One region of the uncultured Exiguobacterium sp. genome, then DNA from elsewhere that is predicted to be linked to it. Evidence: riboswitches for the same ligand, from Rfam matches in the RefSeq annotation. Region 1 holds a riboswitch; each other region holds the start of a gene.

Region 1 (4,212 bases):
AAAAACAGACAATTCGATACCACGCTCTTTTGCAATATAAAACGGCGCGAGTGCCGTTCCATAAGCAGCGGTCGCAATCGATCCAGCATTACAAATCGTGAGGATCCGGTTGCCTGACTGGAACAATTCCAACGCATGAATCCCGATTTGACGTGACGTCTGAGCATCTTGATCATATAAGGCAATCGTCCGCTGCTCGAGCCGTTCGCGAATCTCTTCTACCGACGTCCCGTCTCGAATGATTGGATTCAGTTGATCAAGGACATTTCGCAAGTTGACGGCCGTCGGTCGTGTCGCGAGTAACGTCGCCGATGTCTCAAGCAAGGCTTGCTTGTAGATCGGTAGTTCTGCTTCAAACCGGTACGCTTCCTGAACAAGCACGAATCCCCCAAATAAGCTGATCGCAGGTGCACCCCGAACGCGCAGTTGTTTGATCGCCTCGACTGCTTGTGCGAGATCGGTAATGACTTCATAGTGTTCTTCCTGCGGTAGACGTGTCTGATCGAGAATCGTCAAGACACGGTCTTCGTAACGGATACTTTGAACGAATGTACTCATCGGCTAAGTTCCTCCGTTACATCAAAGTTTCTTAAATCATCGAATGTCCGGCATTCTGTACGGCGTTTGATTAACGCTGCTCCTAGACGGAGGGCGTGACGTTTCCGCTCTAAGCGTTCCGTCGTTGAATTGATTGATTCTAAATCAGCGACCGGTGCAAGACCGATCGTCCGCCGAATCAATTCGCAACCGGCAAAGCCAAGGGCATCCTGCAAGATCGTACTCAGTACATCATCGACGAGTCCTGATGCCTGGAACGGTTCGACGGCTTCCCGTTCCCATAAGGCACGGAACGTTGAAGCGAACGTCAGCCAGAACGTATCGATGTCCTTGATTCGGGCATCACGGAGTGCCGGGTAATCTGGATATGCCGCGAAGAATAGATGCGCAATGAACTGCCCGACATCGAATCCGAATGGACCATAAAAGGCGAATTCTGGATCGATGACTTTCGTTTCCGTCGCCGAGGCGAAGATGCTGCCTGTATGTAAATCGCCATGCAATAAGGCGTCGCCTTTCGTGATAAAGAGCGCTTCGAGTTTTGCGACTTCGCGTTTCAACTCATCGTCTGCCCATAGACGTGCCACCTCTCCTTCGAGTCCGGCTTCAATCTCGTTCGTCTCCGCGTCATGGAACGGATCCGTGAAGATTAATTTTTCCGTAATGTCGCACAAGTCTGGATTGTAGTACGTTCGGGCGACACGTTTCTTTTCAACCGGACCAAGTGCAAAGTCCGATGTATGGAATAACGTCCGAGCGAGATAAGAACCGATATGTTCCGCAAGCAACGGATACTGTTCACCTGCAAGTAAACCGCTTCGAACGATCGTCAGATGTGAAAGATCTTCCATGACCGTATACGCCTCTTCATGACTGGCATGAAAAACACGTGGCACGAACGGTACGGCATGCCGTGCGAATTCACGGAGTGCGGATTGCTCGATCCACGCCCGTTCGAGCGATAACGGCCAGCTCTCACCGACGACTTTTGCATACGGGAGTGCTTGTTTTAGAATCAATCGATGTTCACCTTCTCGAATCCGAAACACGAGGTTGAGGTTGCCGTCGCCAATCTCTTCTGCTTCGACGGCTCCGTCGCCGATCAGTCCTAATGTTCGAACACGATCAATCGCGTCCTGTTCTGTAAATGCTTTGTATGTCATCTCAGTTTCCCCCTATGTGATACACGAAAAAGCGCCTCTTTTCGTCATCGAAAAGAGGCGCAGGAAAGTCACTGCGTCCTCTTATCTCTCAGACGAAACGTCTGTTGGATGTAGCACCGTGCCTAGTGGTCGGTTGCTGCGGCGTCATCGGGCCAATTCCCTCTGCCAACTCGCGATAAGAGTCGTATGTAGTTGTCGTGTGTGATATTGATTTGAATCTTACGCAATCGACTTCCTCGCTGTCAAATCGAAATCAAGCAGAAACGGACATCATTTTTAAGTCATCTATAGAAAGAGTATTTTCAAAAAAATAAATTTTCTAAAAATAGTTTGACAAGTGACGATTCCCATGTAAAAATTGCAATTAGATTTCACAATTTCATCCAATTCTTATCAAGAGCAGACGGAGGGACAAGCCCTACGATGTCGCAGCAACCGACCTTTTGGCACGGTGCTAATTCTTGCAGCTACTAAGCTGACAGATAAGAGTCCACGTTCGAATCATTCATGGTCTCTTGTCGCTGACGAGAGACCATTTTTTTGTTGAAGGAGGAAAGACATGGCTTATATCACTGCTACTTATCAATTGACTGCCCGTGATCGACTCGAGCAGCGCGCTGAACAACTCGCGCTTGGTCTGACAGTCGGTTCTTGGACGGAACTGAATCATCTCGAACAACAACAACTCGCCTCGTTCAAAGGGGAAGTCGTACATACCGAAGAGCGCGATGGCAAAGGATATATCACGATTCGTTATCCGGAACATAACGTGTCGCGCGACTTTTCTGCGATTCTGACGACCGTCTTCGGGAAACTCTCACTCGACGGTGAAATCAAATTAACGGAATTGCTACTACCCGATACATTTACGTCGGACTTTCCAGGTGCGAAATTCGGGATTGAAGGGGTCCGTTCCTTGATTGGTGTCGAAGATCGCCCATTGTTAATGAGCATCTTCAAAGGAATCATCGGACGCGATTTATCGTTTCTTCGTGATCAACTCGAAGGACAACTCGCTGGTGGGATTGATCTCGTCAAAGACGATGAGATCCTATACGACAATCCGTTAACACCGACGATTGACCGGGCACGAATCGGACGTGAGGTCATCGATGCTCACTTCCACCGGACTGGTAAACGTGCGTTATATGCGATCACACTCAGCGGTCCCGTCTTTACGCTCAAGGATCAAGCCAAACGATTGATTGACGCTGGAGCGACTGCTTTCTTGCTGAATACCTTCACATACGGACTCGACGTCTTACGCGAACTGGCGAGTGATCCGGAAATCAACGTTCCGATCTTCAATCATCCAGCATATAGCGGTGCGTTGATTGCTAGCCCGAATCACGGAGTCGCGGCCCCTGTTTTACTCGGCACATTACCGCGTGCTGCTGGAGCAGACTTGACGCTATTCCCGTCTCCTTACGGCAATGTCGCTTTGCCAAAGGATGTCGCCCGTGGCATCGCAGTCGAAGCGACTCGTCTCGGTCAGACGAAATCGATCTTCCCGGTTCCTTCAGCCGGTATTCATCCTGGACTCGTCGCTCAACTCGTACGGGACTTCGGCATCGATTCCGTCATCAACGCCGGTGGCGGCGTACATGGTCATCCGCAAGGTGCTGCGGCTGGTGTCATCGCTTTCCGTCAGGCACTCGATGCAGCACTCGCAACTGAATCCCTATCGGCGGCAGCCTCTCGTCATGAAGAATTACAGATTGCCCTCGACGCTTGGGGGATCAAGTCATGACCGTACGGATTCTTTGTGACTTCGACGGTACGGTGACGACACAGGATAATATCATCGCGCTCATGCAGGCATTTGCGCCAGCGCGTGACTTCGAACCGTTGAAACGCGGCGTACTCGACCGGACGTTATCGATTCAGAGTGGTGTCGGGCAAATGTTCGCACTTCTGCCGTCTGACGGAAAAACAGCCTATCTTGACTTTTTGTTGGAGCGTGCGGTCATTCGCGACGGATTTTCGGAGTTACTGCAGTACAGTCGTCGTCAAGGCATCGATTTTTCGATCGTCAGCGGTGGAATGGACTTTTTCGTCGAACCGATCTTAGCGCCATTCCTTGAACAAGAACAGATTTACTGTAACGTTGCTGATTTCAGTGGTCCATTCGTCCATATCGATTGGCCAAACGTCTGCGATGCCCATTGCACGAACGGATGCGGCTGTTGTAAAACGTCCGTTGCTCGGACACTACGTAAAGACGGTGACGTCATCATCGTCATCGGCGACTCGGTGACGGACTTCGAACTCGCAAAACAAGCGGATCGTGTCTATGCCCGTGATTATCTGATCACGTTGTGTGAAGAGAACGATATCGCCTATACACCGTTTGAGACGTTCCACGATATCGTTCATGATTTAACACGAGCGGAGGTGACAACATGACATTCATGCGACGGTATGAAGAGCTACGCGCCATCAAACAAGAGCTTGCGGCGCGCGATTGGTTCCCTGGTACGAGTGGCAATCT
Region 2 (4,212 bases), on a different contig from region 1:
AAAGCGCATGGAATCATTGAGGAAACGGTGAATGGTCCACTGCAAGATGAGTCGGGCAGACCGTTTTATTATGTCGTACCGGTAGAAGACATGCGCTATTTCCGACTGGAAGCAGGGCAACTCGTCGATCTCGTCATGTGGCGGGGACGGAAGGATACACTGACGATTGCTTGGAAGCATCCGTTCACGTATGAAGAACCGATCGTCAATACATCATCCAACCGCTCATCAGCGATAGAACAACCGGTAGTGAAGACACCTGTGACAGCGAAAAAATCGGACCGGTATGCACGGAAAATGAAACGGCAAACGGTGCCGAAAGCTAAAAAAGCGCAGCGTCGCGTCCGTATGCCAAAAGAGCGAACGATTGAACCGATCGTGACGACAGCTGTACCCGGACAATTGATGGATTTCGTTGATAAGACACCGCTTGATTTCACGCGCTTCACAGGCATGCGTCTCGTCATCGTTGGAAACGAACAACAGACCGCTGTCTATCGTGAGTTCTTTGCGCCGACGGGGATCGAATTGATTCATCTGGCAGGAGACGCACAGTCCGCGAAAAAGATTGCCTGCCTCGCCAAAAAGACGGACGCGATCGTCGTCGTAACGAGTCGCGTTTCTCATGCAGCGAGTGCACATGTCATCGCGCAGGCGAAAAAACATGGTATTCCATTTGCGATGGAACGCCTCGATGGTCGACGTTCGTTATACACGGCATGTGAGCGACAACTTGAGCGCGCTTGGCTTAACCAGCAACGAGACGGGAAATTATTGAAAAAAGAGTGAAACATTAGAAGTTATAAGCCGTAGAGTAAGGTGAGAACTTATTTTTTCAAGGAGGACCTTACTCATGTCATCTCAATTAAAAAAAGCGGCAAAGGCGTCGCTCAGCGGTCGTTGGGGATTCGCAGTCCTAACAGTTATTCTGTTTAGTATTATTCAAGGTGTACCTGGATTATTTGGATCAGATGTGGACGAACCAGCTAATACCATGGATCTCGTCGTATCATTAGTATCGATTTTATTGATTCCGGTCGGAGTCGGTTGGACTTGGATTGCGATGTCGATTGCTCGTGGAGAAGAAACGAAAGTAACGGATTTATTTGAACCATATGGCATGTTTTTCAAAGTGATTGGTCTAGCTATCGTACAATTCTTTTTTATCTTCCTATGGTTTCTGCTATTAGTCGTACCGGGAATCATTAAATCATTTTCTTACATGCTAACGTTCTATATTTTGCGGGATGAACCATCAATTGGTATCTTAGAAGCCATTACACGCTCCCGGAAAATGATGGACGGGCATAAAATGGAAGCATTCATGCTCTTACTATCGTTTATTGGTTGGGCTCTTTTAGGAATCGTTACCCTAGGTCTAGCATTCTTGTGGATTACACCGTATTTCAGTGTCACCTTTGCAAAATTCTATGATCGTGTTCGTGGTGAACAAGCACCAGAGCCAACATCAGATTTCGTCGCACCATATTAATTCCTGATCCCGACATTACGTCGGGATTTTTTATGCGTGAAATAATTCCGATTGGAAAAGACGGTTTAATGGTTGCTTTAGTTCAGTGAATTTTGTACGATGAATGCAACACATCTTATCTAGAGAAGTCGAGGGACTGGCCCGAAGACACTTCAGCAACCCCGCTACGGCGGAAGGTGCTACTTCCAGGAAGGGATATACCTTCCGAAGATAAGAGCGGACAGGACAAGATACCGTCGCTCTTTTCGAACTTCGAAAAGAGCGTTTTTTTATGATAAGGGGGACGATAGAGTGGAGTATGGTTTTTGGTTACCGATTTTTGGGGGATGGTTACGTAACGTCGAAGATGAACAGATGCCTGCGACATTCGATTATGCGAAACAAGTCGCACAAACAGCAGAACGGATCGGCTTCTCGACGACGTTGATCGCGGAATTGAACTTGAATGATATCAAAGGCATTAAGGAACCGAGTCTTGAGGCATGGACGACGGCAGCGGCGATTGCTGCAACGACGGAACGCTTAGAGATCATGACTGCTGTACGTCCCGGGTTCCATAATCCAGCGACGACGGCGAAGATGGCGGCAAACATCGATCAGTTGAGTGGTGGACGCTTTACGCTCAACGTCGTGTCAGCGTGGTGGGCAGAGGAAGCCAAACAATACAACGGTATCTTCACAGCACACGATGAACGCTATGCTCGGACGGAAGAGTTCGTCACGGTCATGAAAGGACTATGGGCAGATGCGTCACCGTATAGCTTCTCCGGTAATCACTACACGATCGAGCAGGCGGAACTTCATCCGAAGCCCGTCCAGCGTCCAGGCATCAAGCTCTACGCTGGTGGAGAGAGTGAAGCTGGAAAGCGGACGATCGTCGAACACTGTGACGCTTATGTCATGCATGGGGGCACGGTCGAAGAGGTAGCTCATAAAATCAACGATATGAAAGTACGTCGGGAAGCGACGGGACACGCACCGCTTGAGAGCTTTGGTCTTGCGGCCTACATCATTTGTCGGGATACGGAAGAAGAAGCGCTTCTTGAGTGGCAACGGATCACAGACGTCAAGGAAGACAGCGCCGGTTATGCGGGTTATCAGGATTTCATCAGTAAATCGCAACTGGAGCAACAGGTCGAGCGAAACGATTATTCCGTCTCGAACCGTGGTCTACGTCCGAATTTAATCGGGACACCAGAACAAATCGCTGAACGGATTCTAGCGTTCGAAGCCGTCGGTGTCACGTTACTTTTGTTACAATTCTCACCACAACTTGAAGAAATGGAGCGCTTTGCTCGTGACGTAATGCCGCTGGTCGAAGCGAAACGAAAGGTAGGTCAACAATCATGACAAAAATTCATATTCTCCACGAAAACCAAGAATGGACGGATCATCTCATCAAACGTCTCGAAGAACTCGAATTGCCGTATGAACAGTGGCACTTGAATGAAGGAATCGTTCCGCTGGATGAACTGCCGCCAGAAGGTGTCTTTTACAGCCGGATGAGTGCCTCTTCGCATACGCGGGGGCATCGTTACGCGCCGGAGTTGACGGAAGGAGTCCTCGCTTGGTTAGAAGAGCATGACCGGACTGTCTTTAACGGAACGCGTGCGCTTCGTCTAGAAGTCAGCAAAGTCAATCAATACACGGCGTTGCGTAAGGCTGGGATTCGTGTACCGAAGACGACGGCTGCCGTCGGACGCGATCAAATCGTACAAGCAGCAAAAGAAATCGGTGTTTCGTCATTCATCACAAAACACAACCGTGCCGGGAAAGGTCTTGGTGTCCAGTTATTCCATTCGATTGAAGCACTTGAATCTTATCTCGATGGTCCGACATTCGACGAACCAGTCGATGGGATCACGTTGATTCAAGAATATATCCAAGCACCGGAGCCGTATATCACGCGTTGTGAGTTCGTAGGTGGAAAGTTTGTCTACGCGGTTCGAGTTGATACGTCAGAAGGATTCGAACTCTGCCCGGCAGATGCATGTGTGATTGACGACTTGTTCTGCCCAGTCGGAGAAGAAGCGCCACAAACACCGATGAAGTTCCAAATCGTTGAAGATTTCAATGATCCAATTATTGAAAAGTATGAAGCGTTCCTTCAAGCGAACCAAATCGCTGTCGCTGGCATCGAGTTCATCAAGGATGCGTCAGGTACGATCTATACGTATGACGTCAATACGAATACGAATTACAATTCGGATGCTGAGGCAGCTGCAGGACGCTACGGCATGCTCGAACTGGCGAAGTTCCTCGGTGCAGCCCTTGAAACAAGCACAGTAAAATAAGAATCTGCTCCCGCCCTGTCACCGGACGTTACAAGACCGGATGACAGGGTATTTCTATTAAAAAAGGGGGCAGGTGTATGATCACGTGGAGAGAAGAACGACAGCTCGATATTCCGATCGAAGAAGCATGGCATCTGTTTGATCACACCCGGCTGCAACGCTTGATTCCGGGCGTCGTCCAGCATGAGGTGATTGAACGAAAACCCGGTGTCGTTGGTTCAACGTATCGTCAGACGTACATGCAAGGCAATCGACTTGAAACCTACATCGTGACCGATTTAGCGTATACGAATGAATCAGATTTCAAACAAAACACGATTGGATTCACGTTGGCTAAAATATTCAAGATCGAGATGACGTTTACGCTCAAACCACTTGGACACGACCGTTGTCTGTTGATTTATACGGGAAAAAATGAGGGAGCGA
Region 3 (4,212 bases), on a different contig from region 1:
TTTCCTGTTGCATTCAACGGGATATCTTCTCTTCCTTGGATCCGCTCATTTAAGTTCCAATCGGTCTGACCATGTCGCACTAAACAAATTTCAGTCATGTCTCTGTCTCCTTCATTCAAGAAATATGACTGATTGTATCATGTTTTTCATCCGGAAGTTGCCGAGGTGGCAGTAACAGCACCTGACAAGTAAATTGCTCGATGCGATCAAGTAACCGTTCAATTTTTAATGGATTTTCTGTTTGAGCGAAACTGGCAAGTGAATGCGTACCATTCGGAAAAGAGAACAAACGAACATCCGCTCCGACATCGGCTCCTTTTTCAACGAAATGTAGGGCTTGGGAAAATGGGACGATTGGGTCTTTTTTGCCATGCAGGAGCATGATTGGTGGGGCATCCGATGATAGGTGTGTGACAGGTGAGACGTGCGTCATCAACTTGCGCCATTCTTCCCGCCCCCCTTTGTAGAACTTGATGTGGGCAATCCACGTCTGGATGAAATTAAACAACAAAAAATTCGTCGGTGGATATAAGGCGATGACACCACTGATCAATGGCATATGTCGCTCATCGCGCTCCCCAACGAAAGCAGATGGGGCAAGTGCCGTCGTCAGCATGAGTGCAGCTCCGGCTGAGTCTCCCCATACCATCATCCGTCCTCTTAAAATGCGAAGTTCCTCCGCTTTCTTGTTCAAAAAACATAATGCATCTCTTACATCTTCGAGGTTATCCGGAAAATAACTACCTTCTTCGAACAGACGATAATCGATACTACAGACAGCAACCCCAAGTTCAAGCAAGCGATCAACGATCGGGCTAAAACAGAACATGTCTTCACGCTCTCCTCGAACGAACGCGCCACCGTGTGCGTAGATGGCGACCGGAAACGGTCCTTCCCCCGGCGGATAGTAGAGATCGAGTTGTAAGTCACGGTCTCCCACTTGTTTATAGAGGAGTGTCCGCGGTGCGAGTTGCTTTTCTGTGATTGGCAAGGCGGGTTCAGTCCACCGAAGTAATGCACCGTAATTATTCCAGATACTTGCTCCCGCAGCTGCTGTCGTTAGTAATGCAGCTCCCCCCATTAGCCATGCAGTTTCACGTTTCACTTGATCACCTCCAAAAGACGTGCCAGTTTCTTCACTTTGTTATCTTTTACCCCGTTTTAAAAGAAGTCGAACGTCTCGGTATTCGTACTTGACGCTTCTTCAGCGTTCCGCTATAGTGAAAAAGTCCAAATCGGAATAATTACGTTTTAATAACGGAGGTAACATATAATGAAGAAAATCGTTCCTGCTTTAACGGTCGCATTCGCGAGCGCTAGTATCCTCGCAGCTTGTGGATCGAACACCAATTCATCGACTTCAGATGAGAAAAAGACAGAAATCTATGCATCGACGTTCGCGACGGCTGCTATTGCCCGCGAAATCGGTGGTGATCAAGTCGACGTCAAGATGATCGTTCCACCTGGAGCAGATCCCCACTCTTACGAGCCGACGTCAAAACAACTCACTGAGATTGCTAAGGGCGACTTGTTCCTCTTAACCGGTACGACGCTCGAGCCGTATTCGAAAAAAATCCAGGAGAGTCTAAATGGCACGGATGTCCGCTTCGTCGAGACGAGTAAGGACGTCAACTTACTAGAATCTAATGCTACACTTCATGCACATGAAGAAGAAGGGCACGATGATCATACAACGGATGAACATACGCATGAAGAAGAGGGGCATGACCACGGAAAATACGATCCACACGTCTGGCTCGACCCTGTCAACGCAAAAGCAATGGCACGTTCGATTACAAGTGCTCTATCAAAAGAAGTACCAAAAGACAAAACAACATTCGAAAAAAACTTAAAAGCGTTCGATCAACAAGCTGACGCACTCGATGAAGAGTTCAAACAAGCGGTCGCTGATGGATCGAAAAAAGAACTTCTCGTTACGCATGCGGCTTACGGTTACCTCGCAGAACGATATGGTTTCACACAACTGCCAATCGCGGGTATATCCCCTTCCGATGAACCGTCGCAAAAACAATTGGCTGCTTTAGTGAAAGAAGCACGGATGCATGATTTGAAATACGTCGCGTTCGAAGAAACGGTCTCACCAAAGGTCGCACGTGTCATCCAAAAAGAAATCGGAGCTGAATCCGTGACGATTCATAATCTAGAGTCGGTCACGAAAGCTCAACAAAACAGCTCTTATTTCAATTTGATGGAAGAAAACGTCCAAACATTGAAAAAGGCACTTCAGTAAAGTACAGTTGACACGCGTTACTCAATGCGATACGGTAAGAAACGTGTTTTACAACAATTGAATGACTTCTTTTTATCGCGAGAAACGGAGGGACTGGCCCAATGATGTTTCGGCAGCGGACGATTTGATTCGTACTGTGCCAAATCCAGCAAGCGAAAGCTTGAGAGATAAGAAGAGCGTCTTTATTTCATAAAGACCTCCTTCTTTCTTGCGAAGGGGTCTTTTTTTGTATCTTTGAGAAACGAGGTGTCAACAATGAATGAAACGATCACGCCTAACAAATGGGCGCTGCTTCCTCTCGTCGTATTCCTAGTCCTCTTCATCGGAGCCGGGATCTTCTATGACGACTTTTACAAATTTCCGATTCTTATCGCCGCATTGATCGCTTTGATCTTTGCTGCAATCACGACAAAAGGATCCATTAATCAAACGGTCGAACGAATTGCAACAGGTGCCGGAAATCCCGACATCATGATTATGGTCTTCATCTTCTTATTAGCCGGTACGTTCTCTGGAACGGCGGAAGCGATCGGTGCGATTGATGCAACCGTCAATGCTGCCTTAACGTTCCTACCTCCGTCACTCCTGATGAGCGGTCTGTTCGTCATCGCTGCCTTCATCTCGATGGCAATGGGAACTTCGACTGGAACGATTGCTGCGCTCGCACCGATCGCCTTCGGTATTCATGAAGCAACAGGCATCAACGTCGCAATCGCAGCAGCGTCAGTCGTTGGGGGTTCGATGTTCGGCGATAACCTGTCGTTCATCTCAGATACGACGATTGCCGCCGTCCGGACGCAAAAAACGAACATGCGTGATAAATTCCGGACGAACTTCATGATCGTCCTACCGGCTGCCATCTTGACTGTCATCTTACTCGCGTTCGTTTCTGGTTCTGGCGATGCGGTAACGGCTAAAGCATTCGAGTTCTACAAATTGATTCCATATCTCGCTGTCATCGTCCTTGCATTATTTGGTGTCAATGTCATCCTCGTTCTCGTCGGTGGTACATTGCTCACTGGCATCATCGGTATGATTGACGGTAGCTTCGGTTTAAGTGGGTTCGTCCTTTCGATGTCAAAAGGAATGATGGGCATGGCAGAGATTTCGATTTTGACGCTCCTCATGGGTGGTCTCGTCAGTTTGATCACGTTCAACGGTGGAATCGCCTACTTGAAAGAGACGTTGACGCGCAAGATTTCACAGCGTCGTGGTGCCGAATTCAGTATGGCGGCACTCGTCAGCGCGACGAACCTCGCAACGGCGAACAATACAATCTCGATTCTCGTCGCTGGACCACTCGCGGCTGAAATCGCCGATACGTATGAAATCGATCGTAAGAAATCAGCGAGTATTCTTGATATCTTCTCTTGCGGTATTCAAGGTATCATTCCGTATGGGGCACAACTCTTGATTGCAGCAGAGTTGACGAAGACGGCTTCGCCGGAACTGATTCCGTATCTGTTCTATCCGTTCCTGCTCTTCGTCTGTGGATCGATTGCTATCTTCTTCGGATTGCCACGGATGAAGAAGACTTCGACGAAACAAGAAAAAATTTCTTCTTAACCATAAAAACAGGTCCAATCGCGTCGACGATTGGACCTGTTTCATTATTTTTTCTGCTTTGCTTGTCGTTCTAAGATTAAATAGGCGATTGCCGGAAGTGGAAACTGAAGGAGTCCAGCGCCTCCCCAGACCCACGGATTACGTCCTGACTTTCGTGCACTAAAAAATAGACTCACTGCTTGTGTGACCAGCAAGGCACTAATACTAAGCCAAGCTCCCTTTGATAGCTTTTTATTCTTTTGAGCCATCTGTTATCCTCCTTTTTTGGACAGGCATTCAGATTTTATTACGCTTCTATTTTACCTCATATCCTATCTCTTCATGAGCATAGAAACGGACGGCTATGCTCGTTCGTGCTAAACTAAACAAGCAAATCTAAACTACGTTTTATGAGG
Region 4 (4,212 bases), on a different contig from region 1:
ACTCTGTGATGCTCCCGTGCAGGATATTAACATCGACGTCAAAGCGTTTTGCGACTTGCGATAAGAGTGGTTGTCCGGTGTGATGTCCGAGGAAGTGAATCTTATAGATCGGATGCGCACGCGACTCGATCAGCTGGCGAATCGATGCTGGAATCTCGTCATGCATGACAGACCGAACAAAGTTTTTTGCCGTCTCGGTCTGCGGGTTTGAAAAGACATCAAAGACCGTTCCTGACTCGATCAGTTTCCCAGCTTCGATGACGGCGACACGATCGCAAATCTCCCGGATGACACCCATCTCGTGGGTGATCAAGAGAATCGTGATCCCGTACTCCGCGTTGATCCGTTTTAATAACTGGAGAATATGATGCGTCGTCTGGGGATCAAGCGCTGACGTCGCTTCGTCACATAAGAGGACGGAAGGTTGCGTCGCGAGTGCCCGGGCGATACCAATGCGCTGTTTCTGCCCACCCGACAATTGATCTGGATAATGATCCGCCTTGTCCGCGAGATCGACGAATTCGAGCAACTCCATCACCCGGCGTCGAATCTCATCTTTCTTGACGCCTGCAAGAACGAGTGGTTTTGCGACATTTGTAAAGACCGTGTTCGCATTTAATAGATTGAAGTGCTGAAAGATCATCCCGATCCGTTGTTTTGCTTGACGCAATTTTTTCGGAGACAGTTGCGTTAAATCTTCCCCATCAACCGTCACCGTCCCTGACGTCGGTCGTTCTAACAGATTGACACAGCGGAGCAGTGAACTTTTCCCGGCACCGCTAAAGCCAATGACACCAAAGATTTCGCCTTTTTCGATCGTCAGGTCGACACCATCGAGCGCTGCGATCGTCTGATCTTTCGTGACGTACGTTTTTTTGACTTGATGAAATGCAATCATTCCGTTTTCCCCCTTCATTCAACAAAAAAGGTCCCTTCTTGAGAAACAAGAAGAGACCTGGATCCGCACAGTGGCAGAATCCACTCCACTCATCTCTCAGACATCTGTCTGATGGAATTGGCACAGTGCTCATAATGAGTCTGTTGCCGAGGTTTCGTAGGGCCAGTCCCTCCACCTCTCTGGATAAGTATTGCGGTATGAAATTCGTATGTGTGTTGTTGCGTTGTTGCTTATGTCGTAAAACTAATTTTTACATTACGGGTCGGAACTTTAAAAGTCAACCAACTTTGCAAAAATAATCCATTTGGCGCATATCGATGGATCAACAAGTTATGAGTTAGCTTACTGAACGGATCATGATTCGTCAATAACGATTTGACAAGTCATTTTCGAACGTGCTACCATCGTTTCAATGATTAATCCGACAATTCCAATATGATATTTATCAAGAGTGAACGAGAGACCTGGCTCTATGACTTCACGGCAACCTGCAATCTGTAAGGTGCTCCGACCAGCAAAGCGCGGCTTTGGATGATACGGTGAAAAACTCGTGGGCGTCCAAGCAGTGACGTCGACGAGTTTTTTTCATGAATGGAGGAAAAAGAGTAATGATGAACTATCCTGTATTGACTGGTGCCGAAGCATTTTATCTTCAAGGTGGACCGATCGGTATTCTGATCTGTCATGGTTTTAATGCCACACCGCAAAGTGTTCGAGACGTCGGTGAGGCATTTGCTGCTGAAGGTTTTACCGTCTATGCCCCGCGCTTACGTGGCCACGGAACGAACGTCCGCGAGTTCGAACAATCGACTGCTCGATGTTGGAAACAAAGCCTGCAAGACGGCTATGCACGTCTACAAGAAACATGCGATCAAGTTTTCGTTATCGGCCAATCAATGGGTGCGACGCTTGCGCTGTCACTCGCTGCTGACGGGATTCCGTTCGCCGGCATCATTACAATCAATGCTGCACTCTCCGTTCCGTCCTATGAATCACTCTCGTTCGAGGACGGGCCACAGTATTTACCGGAAGGGGCACCGGATATCAAACGGTCTGCCTTCGAAATCATCTATGACCTCGTTCCGAGCCGTTGTGCATTCGAACTCGTCCGCTTGATGGATGAAACGAAAGGACGCTTGGGATCGATCCTTCTACCGACCTTGATTCTTTACTCAGCGACCGATCACGTCGTTCCGCCGTCGAGCTCGGATTATCTGCATCAGCACATCGGAACAAATGATAAACGAAGCTACTGTTTACTCAACTCGTATCACGTCGCGACACTCGATCATGACCAGGATCTGATCGTCCGTGAATCGATCCGCTTCATCGAACGCTCGAGCCGGTTCTCACAGGAAACAGGATAATAAAAAAGCAGCTATTCGTCTTCACTTAGAATCGAATAGCTGTTACATCAAAGGACGACCATCATCGGTACGTCTTTTTTTAATTTTCTTGGTGTTGCACCGATTGGAGCGGCTTCGGTTTTCCAGGCACTTCATGGCAATGGCGGCACCGTGGCTCATACGATTCCGACGCTCCGACTAGGATGATCGGATCATCGTAGTTCGCTGGTTTCCCATCAATCAACCGTTGTGTCCGAGAAGCCGGATCACCACACGAAAGACAGATTGCCTGTAGTTTCGTCACAAATTCTGCCCGTGCCAGTAATTCCGGCATCTTACCGAATGGCTCTGCTCGGAAGTCCTGATCGAGCCCTGCACAAATGACGCGTTTTCCGTCTTGTGCGAGTGCTTCGATGACTTGTACGATCTCATCATCAAAGAATTGAACTTCATCAATGCCAACGATTTGTGTCTCTTCTGCTACTGCCGCATAAAGGTCTCGACTCGTCGCCATCGGGATGGCTACGACGGAGTTACCTACATGAGAAACGACATGTTCTTCATGGTACCGGTCGTCGATTGCCGGCTTGAATACTTGAACAGGCAGTTTGCCGTACTGCGCCCGTCTGACACGACGAATCAACTCTTCCGATTTCCCGGAAAACATACTGCCACAAATTACTTCGATCCAGCCGTACTGATTTATTACATGCATCATCGTCCGACACCGTCCTCTAAAAATAGTCACTTTAACGAGTATAGCTCGAAACGGTATCGAGAAAAAGGGTTGACTTCCGGAAATCAAAATTCATTTTTTCTTTCCCTAGAATTTTTGTCCTTTCATTCCAAGTGTCCCCTATTTCCTGTACACTGAAGAAGAAGATTCTCACGAAAGAAGGTGTCCCCGATTCATCATCTCTTACACGACATCCTGCACCAATATGGTGCGCTTGGTCTCTCCGTTCTTCTCGCAGGTGGTATCGTGGGATTACCGGTTCCTGATGAGACCCTACTCGTTTTGTCCGGATTTTGGATGCATCAAGGCAATCTACCGCTCCTCGGTACGATTCTTGCCGCTTATGCCGGAAGTTGCATCGGAATGACAATCAGTTATGTACTTGGTTTAAAACTCGGGATGCCTCTACTGCATCGCGTCGGACCGAAAATGCGCATCTCAGAAAAACATATTCTCTCCGCTGAAGCCGGATTTCGTCGTTACGGAAAGTCGGTCTTGATCATCGGTTACTACATACCGGGTCTTCGTCAGCTCTCTGCTTTTTTTGCGGGTGTCTCAAAAATGCCGTTTCGCGTTTTTGCGAGCTATGCGTATACAGGTGCCTTGATTTGGATCAGCGTATTTTTAGGCGCCGGTTACTTCGTCGGTCGTCATATCTCGTTCCATAAAATCGTCGACTACATCTTGGCGCATCCGGATATCCTGCCGTACTTGATTGGGATTGTTGGTGGAATTGCTTTCTCATTCGTCTTGAAGACGTATCTTGCGTATCGTTCGCAATTCAGCCTATACAAAAACAGCCTGCTTCCGTAAAGGAGGCAGGCTGTTTTTTAAGAACCGGCAAGTGATTACTTGCGGCCGTATTTTTTGTTGAAGCGATCGACACGACCATCTGCCGCGTTGAACTTTTGACGACCTGTGTAGAATGGGTGCGAGTCTGAAGACACATCCACACGGATGAGTGGGTACTCGTTACCATCTTCCCAAGTGATCGTTTCGTTCGAAGAACGAGTAGAACCGCTTAAGAATTTGTACTCAGTCGTTGAATCCATAAATACTACTTTGTTGTAGTTAGGGTGAATTCCTTGTTTCATGGTTGATTTCTCTCCTTCCGCCCTGGTCCATTTGCTGAGCCAGAGTAAGTTACCTTCCTATACTAAACGATTTTTTTACGCGTCGCAATAGTTATTTTTCCGTCGTCGTTTCCTTCTTGACGGTACGCGGTTTAGCCG

The links. A riboswitch is a leader RNA that binds a small molecule or an ion and turns the genes downstream of it on or off. The one in region 1 is predicted to bind S-adenosylmethionine.
Region 2: another riboswitch for S-adenosylmethionine. It lies ahead of ACHWTJ_RS13100 (LLM class flavin-dependent oxidoreductase); the one in region 1 lies ahead of ACHWTJ_RS15535 (2,3-diketo-5-methylthiopentyl-1-phosphate enolase).
Region 3: another riboswitch for S-adenosylmethionine. It lies ahead of ACHWTJ_RS13820 (Na+/H+ antiporter NhaC family protein); the one in region 1 lies ahead of ACHWTJ_RS15535 (2,3-diketo-5-methylthiopentyl-1-phosphate enolase).
Region 4: another riboswitch for S-adenosylmethionine. It lies ahead of ACHWTJ_RS02215 (alpha/beta hydrolase); the one in region 1 lies ahead of ACHWTJ_RS15535 (2,3-diketo-5-methylthiopentyl-1-phosphate enolase).

The regions. Positions count from the first base shown of each region.
Region 1 covers NZ_CAXYJR010000007.1:299,708-303,919, reverse strand. Annotated here, with positions in the region: gene mtnA (S-methyl-5-thioribose-1-phosphate isomerase) at 1-558, opposite strand, end outside; gene mtnK (S-methyl-5-thioribose kinase) at 555-1,721, opposite strand; SAM riboswitch class I at 1,800-1,903, opposite strand; SAM riboswitch class I at 2,109-2,210, shown strand; gene ACHWTJ_RS15535 (2,3-diketo-5-methylthiopentyl-1-phosphate enolase) at 2,281-3,471, shown strand; gene ACHWTJ_RS15530 (2-hydroxy-3-keto-5-methylthiopentenyl-1-phosphate phosphatase) at 3,468-4,127, shown strand; gene ACHWTJ_RS15525 (methylthioribulose 1-phosphate dehydratase) at 4,124-4,212, shown strand, end outside.
Region 2 covers NZ_CAXYJR010000006.1:2,990-7,201, forward strand. Annotated here, with positions in the region: gene ACHWTJ_RS13090 (DUF2325 domain-containing protein) at 1-789, shown strand, start outside; gene ACHWTJ_RS13095 (DUF975 family protein) at 854-1,492, shown strand; SAM riboswitch class I at 1,605-1,709, shown strand; gene ACHWTJ_RS13100 (LLM class flavin-dependent oxidoreductase) at 1,784-2,842, shown strand; gene ACHWTJ_RS13105 (RimK family alpha-L-glutamate ligase) at 2,839-3,786, shown strand; gene ACHWTJ_RS13110 (hypothetical protein) at 3,864-4,212, shown strand, end outside.
Region 3 covers NZ_CAXYJR010000006.1:148,617-152,828, reverse strand. Annotated here, with positions in the region: gene ACHWTJ_RS13835 (histidine phosphatase family protein) at 1-98, opposite strand, end outside; gene ACHWTJ_RS13830 (alpha/beta hydrolase) at 116-1,105, opposite strand; gene ACHWTJ_RS13825 (metal ABC transporter solute-binding protein, Zn/Mn family) at 1,274-2,251, shown strand; SAM riboswitch class I at 2,321-2,425, shown strand; gene ACHWTJ_RS13820 (Na+/H+ antiporter NhaC family protein) at 2,507-3,817, shown strand; gene ACHWTJ_RS13815 (hypothetical protein) at 3,862-4,065, opposite strand.
Region 4 covers NZ_CAXYJR010000005.1:61,171-65,382, reverse strand. Annotated here, with positions in the region: gene ACHWTJ_RS02220 (methionine ABC transporter ATP-binding protein) at 1-898, opposite strand, end outside; SAM riboswitch class I at 985-1,088, opposite strand; SAM riboswitch class I at 1,338-1,439, shown strand; gene ACHWTJ_RS02215 (alpha/beta hydrolase) at 1,507-2,265, shown strand; gene ACHWTJ_RS02210 (thymidine kinase) at 2,345-2,959, opposite strand; gene ACHWTJ_RS02205 (DedA family protein) at 3,143-3,793, shown strand; gene ACHWTJ_RS02200 (type B 50S ribosomal protein L31) at 3,829-4,074, opposite strand; gene rho (transcription termination factor Rho) at 4,166-4,212, opposite strand, start outside.